Regions from separate parts of the Heyndrickxia sp. NPDC080065 genome, predicted to be linked through region 2. Evidence: riboswitches for the same ligand, from Rfam matches in the RefSeq annotation. Region 2 holds a riboswitch; the other holds the start of a gene.
What was found. A riboswitch is a leader RNA that binds a small molecule or an ion and turns the genes downstream of it on or off. The one in region 2 is predicted to bind cyclic di-GMP.
Positions count from the first base shown of each region.

Region 1: it holds a riboswitch for cyclic di-GMP, as region 2 does, so the genes downstream of both, ACQKP0_RS20605 (hypothetical protein) here and ACQKP0_RS07565 (anti-repressor SinI family protein) in region 2, are expected to answer to the same signal.

Region 1 is NZ_JBNNWS010000019.1:30,130-33,770, reverse strand. It holds gene ACQKP0_RS20620 (phosphotransferase enzyme family protein) at 1-261, opposite strand, end outside; gene ACQKP0_RS20615 (hypothetical protein) at 423-731, shown strand; gene flaG (flagellar protein FlaG) at 854-1,213, opposite strand; gene ACQKP0_RS20605 (hypothetical protein) at 1,384-1,728, opposite strand; cyclic di-GMP riboswitch class I at 1,934-2,017, opposite strand; gene ACQKP0_RS20600 (flagellar protein FliT) at 2,243-2,590, opposite strand; gene fliS (flagellar export chaperone FliS) at 2,590-2,994, opposite strand; gene fliD (flagellar filament capping protein FliD) at 3,019-3,641, opposite strand, start outside.
Region 2 is NZ_JBNNWS010000005.1:183,782-187,422, reverse strand. It holds gene ACQKP0_RS07590 (SipW-dependent-type signal peptide-containing protein) at 1-201, shown strand, start outside; gene sipW (signal peptidase I SipW) at 204-782, shown strand; gene ACQKP0_RS07580 (TVP38/TMEM64 family protein) at 844-1,461, shown strand; gene ACQKP0_RS07575 (DUF5658 family protein) at 1,479-1,685, shown strand; gene ACQKP0_RS07570 (helix-turn-helix domain-containing protein) at 1,814-2,143, opposite strand; gene ACQKP0_RS07565 (anti-repressor SinI family protein) at 2,342-2,467, opposite strand; cyclic di-GMP riboswitch class I at 2,496-2,579, opposite strand; gene ACQKP0_RS07560 (aldo/keto reductase) at 3,063-3,641, opposite strand, start outside.

The DNA.
Region 1 (3,641 bases), on a different contig from region 2:
ACTCGGTGAAAGATAAACTGCTGGAATCCTGATCCCACTTTGGTGTAAATACCGAATCCAATCTATTTCTGATTCAAGCTGCTGCTTTGATCGGTGAGAGCTATGGGTTACCCTTAAAATTTTTGGCTGTCCATTTTCATAAACTTCATAAACATAATTTTCAAAATCTCCAAGTTTTTTATACTCCGAATCTAGATTAAATTTATTTCGTATCTGTTCTATTACCCCTGTAGAGAATTGTCTTTCTATAGTTTTTTCCATGATATCCCCCTGTTATTGTCCTAATTTTGAGAAAATTATAGCACAACCATGATAATATTTCTGTATTTTTTTATTAATTGTGACAACAACCCAAGCGCCCTATCAGCTTTTTTCATAATCTTTAGGGAAAACGTTTATAAAAAAATTGAGGAGGAGAAAGAATGAACCCTGAATATTATCAAGTACCAGACTGGAGTGTCCGTGAACCGATAACTCTCGACGAAACAAGACAATTTGGATTTGGCCGACCGTTTGGATTCGGAAGACCATTCGGCTTTGGCAGGCCATTCGGTTTTGGAAGACCATTTGGCTTTGGTAGGCCATTCGGTTTTGGAAGACCATTCTTTGGAGGTCCTTTCTTTGGAGGATTTCTGGGAGGCTTAGCGACATCCGCATTATTAGCACCTGGATTTTATGGTGGATATCCTTACCCTTATCCTTACTATGGGTATCCTTACCCATATTATTAATTTTAAATAGCAAAAAAAGAGGTATTCGCTATTGGAATACCTCTTTTAATAATTTTTAGAGTGACGAATTAGAAACATAATATGTTTTAAGAAAGCCTTATCATTTCTTTAAATAATAAATTTTAAATCTTTCTGTCAACCATAACTCCTAGAAATTCAGTCATTGCTGCATACATATCAAGCATTTTTTTTGAAGGAATTTCTTTGACCACTTCTTGTGTTATATCGTCAATGACAGTTACGTAATACTCATTTAATTTATCATGAAACTCGAATTTTAAATGGGTATTTGATGCAGAAACGAAATCATTCATACTGTCTACGATTTTTTCTAACTTATCTTTTGATACCGTTTCTCTAATAGTATTTTGTTGTTGCTGTGATTGAAACGATTCTGTTGTATTCATACCGTTAGTTTCTCTACGAACCGAGTTAGTAATAGTTGATACGGGCTGCACTTGTCCTCCAAGGTGCTTAATCATCAGTAAATCTCCCTTCCTTATATTAACTATTCTTTATATCGGTAGGGAGATTTGAAATCTTTAAAGAATTTTACAACTATTATGTTCCCCTAGCTGTCATGTTTAGGTGCGAAAAATCATATGAGGTATTTGGAAAATATCTAATAAAGGAGATAATAAGAAGCCTTATATCAGCAGTCGTAGTTATTATTGCTCAATATTCCTATTAGTATATATTTTATATAAGAAGAGATTTCTGATTTTCTACCAAGTATCAATTGTAGCATATGTATTAGTTCAACTACTTCATTTCTTTTTAAGTTAATCAAGAGTAACTCCACAATTTGTTCCTTTTTCAATTCAAGTTTTTCGTTGTTGTTAATCTCTATGTTTACATATTTTAAAGGTTGTAAACTTTGATTCAATATTCTCTTTACCTGATTTTGACTCAAACGTATTTTTGAATAGACTTCCGAATATTCTTCCCATGAATGAGACTCATTGTTTATTTGTGAAATATTAGACTCAATAACCATTTTATACTCCTCCATATCCTCATTTATTTATAATCTATTTATTGGATTGAAACGCAAATGTTTGATGTCTACTCTTCACAAATGTGTAAAGAATCACCGATATAAAGTATTAACCGACACAATGAAACTAACAAGTTTCTTCCCAGTAGCAATAAAAAAACTGCACTAAATAAAATAGGGCAGCTAGGAATATACGTAATATACATTCGGTAACCCAGCCATCATAGTCAAAGACTTTAGATCTGAAGCTTTGCGTCTCTACCTTTCGATAGATTTGCCATTTCGTGTTGTTATAGGTATTTTGTCATCAATCTATTTTACCAAAGTAAAGCAGAAAATCAATATATTAAAGTATGAAAGATTTGTGGCAATTATCATTGGAGGAAAGATGAGATTGGGAGATATGATTATCATATGTTGGTATGCGATCTGATTTATATATTCGTCTTCTTTTAAGTCTAATCTAGAATTCATTTAAATTATACGAAAAATACCACCTGGTAGGTGGTATTTTCTATTTTCTTTTATCGTAAAAATATCCATCATTTTGAAGATTAGAATAAGGGTTTGCATATTGATTTAGTGACTTTTTCTTTTGATTGAGTCCGTTCATATCCTTTTGAATTTCTTGTTTTAAATTCATTAACAGCACATCTAATTGCTTACCAAGTAAGACTAAGCGATCACCCAAAAGCTGTTCTTCTTCCGAAAAAGGAGGTTTGATGTATTCTAACAGTTTCTCTCTTCTTTCGAGAAAATTTTCAACTTTTTCAATGGTAACATCACGCTCTTCTTCATTAGTTGCTTGTAATACTTCAATCATTTCTTCGGTTAGTTTAAAGCATTCTTGAATCGGTGTCATTATGCTTGTCCACCTTGAGTACCATATTGCTGCTTTCGATTCAATTGAATCACTTGCTTCCATGTATCACGAAATTCCGTAACAAATCCTTCTACCTCTTCAAGGATAGCAATGTCATTATTAATATTTGCCTGGATTAATTGACGGTGGATATAATCGTATAATGACATCATATTTTTAGAAACTTCTTGATCCATATTTAAGGTAACCATTAGTTCCTGAATGATATTTTGAGCTTTTAGGATATTTTGATTTTTTTCCTCAATATTCTTTTGCTTAATGGCTGTTTTCGCGAGATGTGTGAATTTCAAACAACCGTTGTAAAGCATTAATGTTAATTCCCCTGGTGAAGCAGTCGTTACAGAGTTATTTTGATATGTTTGATATGGATTACTCATTGCCATTTTGACCACTCCTTTCTTGTCAAATTATTGGCCGCTACTAAATTGTTGTAATAAATAGTTCATTTGGTTATTCGATTTTTGAATCGCTTGTTCCATCGCTGTAAACTGACGATAATAGCGGTCTTCAATTTGCTTTAAACGTGCCGTAAAGGAAGTAATCTTCTTGTCGACATCATCAAGATTTTTTCCAATTGTAAACTGTTGGTTTGTAGAATAAGCTTTCCCTGCACGGTCATTTAATTTATTGATCGTTGTAGAAACATCATCATATAATCGTTGAATGATCCCTTTTGAATCAGTTGAATCTCCTGTTCCTCTAAATAAATTTTCCACCGATGTCGGATCATTTTCTATTGCTTTTTTCAAAGCTGCTTCATCAATCTCAAGCTTACCACCCTCAAGATAGTTTGAAGTTGTTTTGATTCCGATTGCAGCCAATTGCTTATAAGCAGAAGCAACATCAGCATTGTTAACGGGCTGATACATAGACATCCTCATTTGTGAAAGAACACTTGAAAGGATCGGATCCCCTTTTAAGAGTCCACTTCTTGCTTTTTCCTCCCACAGCTCTTGCTGCTTATCTGAAAGCTGTTCACGTTGATCATCAGTTAACGGTGTGTATGTTCTGTATCGATCTTCAGTAATTT
Region 2 (3,641 bases):
GAAGAAGTAACTACAGAACCTGAAAAGGAACAACTTGATCAACCAAATAATAACTCAATTGAAGAAGGTAAAGAGATTTCAAACGAGGATACAAATGAAAAACAAAATTCAAGTGACTCTTCATCAGATGTAAAAGATGACAAGCCTACCACTGAACCAAATGATGATGGGGATACAAATTCCAAAAAGGATGGTGATTAATAATGAAGGGTAAATTAATCAAAAAGTGGATCAGTTCAATCATAACAACCGTATTATTTCTTGCACTAGTACTCATGTTTTTCGTTATTATTTCATCGAAAGTGTCAGGAGGGGAAGCACAGTTTCTTGGCTATCAGTTGAAAACTGTATTATCCGGTTCAATGGAGCCTGGGATTAAGACTGGATCGATTATTGCGGTAAGGCTTGCAGAAGATAAGACTCAATTTAAAAAAGGGGACATCATCACCTTTAAAGCGGATGAAAAAAGACTTGTAACGCATAGAATTATTGAGGTAAGTAAGGATGGCAAGGATGTCATTTATAGAACAAAAGGGGATAATAATAAAACGGCAGATATGAAGCCAGTTCAGTCGCAAAATGTGTTAGCGAAATATACTGGTATGACTATTCCGTATGTTGGATATTTTTTTAATTTTTCACAGTCTAAAAATGGCAGTGTTTTACTATTAATCTTACCAGGATTATTGCTGCTTGGTTATTCAGTCTTCACCATATGGAGAACCATATCGCAAATTGATGAAAAGAAAACTCCTCCAGAAAACATAGAAAAATCGGTATAATAAAAAAGAAGGGGAACCCTTTATAAGCAGAATTTATTTAAGCATAAAAGAGGTATTTTAGATGAAGCAATTATTAACTATTATGATAACCGTTATCTTAATCATCAGTGCATATACCCAAAAAGAAACAATGCTTCACCTAATCGAATCTGGGGAAAGTACAGCCATTATTATAAGTCTACTATTTGTTGCATTGTTAGTTTTCTTTCCAATTATACCATTCGCAGTAGTTGCTGGTTTGATTGGCTCCGTATTCGGAGTTTGGATGGGGAGCCTGATTTCATTGTGTGGAAGTTTAATTGGTACAATGCTCATGTTTTTCATGGCTCGCTATGGATTTCAACGTTGGGTCCAAACAATGCTTAAGAAATATCCTAAAACTAAAGAGTACGAAAGTATTTTTGAAAAAAATGCATTTCTAGGGATTTTGCTTGTTCGTTTAGCTCCCGTCATTCCGGCTCCCATACTTAATGTTTTATGTGGAGTCAGTATGGTTAGATGGTATATATTCTTTATTGCTACAATTGTAGGTAAAATTCCGGGAGTAATGATTTTCACATTTGCAGGTAGTTTATTTGAGGATAATAAACTCCTTTCTTTTTCTATTTATGGAGCCTATATCCTAATCATTACAATATTGATCACCATTCGCTTAAAAAAGAAAAACATCCAAATGTGAAATGGGGGAACTAAGAATTGACTTTTGCCTTTCACCTTTTGGCATTATTAAACGTTTTTGATGCTTTTATTTCATTCATTGGATTAAGAAGCGGATGGATAGAAGAAGCAAATCCACTAATGAGATATTTTTATAATATCCACCCAATATTATTTTTAGGAATAAAAATATCTTTTTCCCTCTTTAATATATATACTTATCTATACTCGAAAAATTCAAAGTAGAAAAATGATAAAGCAGACTACATTAATAGCAATATGGATCTATTTATTAGTTTTTCTATTACATATACATTGGATTCTAGCAATATAAATGAAAAAGCGTCTTTGATGAAGTATCATCATAAACGCTTTTATTGTTTGTTTAATTTCCACTTATTAAATTCCAAAAATTCGCGAAACTCTTCTTTTGAAACGCCAGAATTCATCGCTTCTTTAACAAGATTTTCCCACTCTGAGTCAAGTTCAACTGCATCGTTTTCATCTATTTCGTCATGTAAAAGTGAGTTAACTGAAACATTTAAAACCGCTGCAATTTTTTCAAGAAATTGAACAGAAGGATTGGATTGTAAATTTCGCTCAATCGAGCTTAAATATGATTTTGCTACTCCAGCTCTATCTGCAAGTTCTGATAAAGATAATTGCTTTTGTAGACGAAAGTTTTTTATACGCTGGCCAATCATATATTTTTTCACCTTCCTTCGTATTATTATAACATATAACGAAGGATTTTTTTCATATATAGAACAAAAAATAATTGTAATAAAAATGAAATGATAGTTGCTATACTTATTGGTTAATAGCAAATTTGTAAAATAGTATGTATATTATTAAGAAAATTGGGGAATTATAAAAAATTTTTATTTACAATATTTTTGTTCCTATTTTATTTTCTGAAAAAAATCTTTAATTTCTTGAACACTTATGCCCATATCTAAAGCGGCTAGAATTAAGTCAACCCAATCTTGATCCAAATTTTTTTCATTGACAGTGAATTGATTTTCCATGTTTACCTCCTAAAATACAGATGGTATTCCAGGTAGTCCAGCTATCATAGTCGTAAACCTTAGACCTGAGACTTTGCGTCCCTATTTTTCAATAGGTTTGCCCTTATCTGTAAATAATGATACTTTTGATATACTAATTGTCTAACTCTTACAATGAGTATATAAGATTCAAAAGTACTAGGCTCGTATAATTTGTCGATGTCGATAAATGATAGAAAGAACCCAAATAAAAGTAGGAATATATATATATAACAGTATTTACCACTGATTTTGTCGGTATATATCGATTTTTTCATTGTTTTATAGGCAAATCAAAACATTATGGTCTGAAAATAAATTAGGAAATAAGGAGTATTTGTAGAAAAAGAGATGAAAATGTTGAAAAGTTTTTAAGATTATTCTGATAATTTATGATTTTAGTCTTTTGATATAAGGTTTTGTTAATGGTTATAGTTGAAAAAACCAGCTTTATTGTATGTGTAAAGCGATTTCTATAAGTAATAAAACATGCTGAACGCATACCCTACAGGTAGTATTAGAAACTACAATATTGTTTAACAAAGCATAGATAAAAAACACAAGAAACCTGTGTTTTTTATCTATGCTCAATATAGTATGTTTGCTTCGTGAGTGCTAACAGAATATTACGTTCTTCCTCCGATAATGGATTGGCGCGGACAGCATTTGCATTTTCTTTAACTTGATTTACAGAACTTGCACCTGCAATAACCGAAGCAACGGATTCATGGCTTAGATTATATTGGATTGCAAATTCAGTCATTGTACGATTATTCTTTAATAGCTTTGATTGAATATTTTTGACTAATTCATTTAACTCTTCAAAAGTATAATCCATATAGCCCTTGTTCATAGCTTTCTCAAGTATTTTACCGCTAAGAATACCTTTGGCTAATGGTCCTCTTGTTACAGCACTAATGCTATTTTCTTTTAATAGAGGAAGAACGTTTTCCTCTGCACGACGGTCCAATAAGCTATATTGGAGCATAACACTAATAATATTGGATTTTTGAATGTATTCACGAATTACATTGGGACGGATTGAAGAAATTCCATAGTATCTGATTAGGCCTTCATTCTTTAATTCTTCGAAAGCTTCGATTGTTTCATCAATAGTATCTTGGATAGTTCCACCGTGTAATTGATATAAATCAAT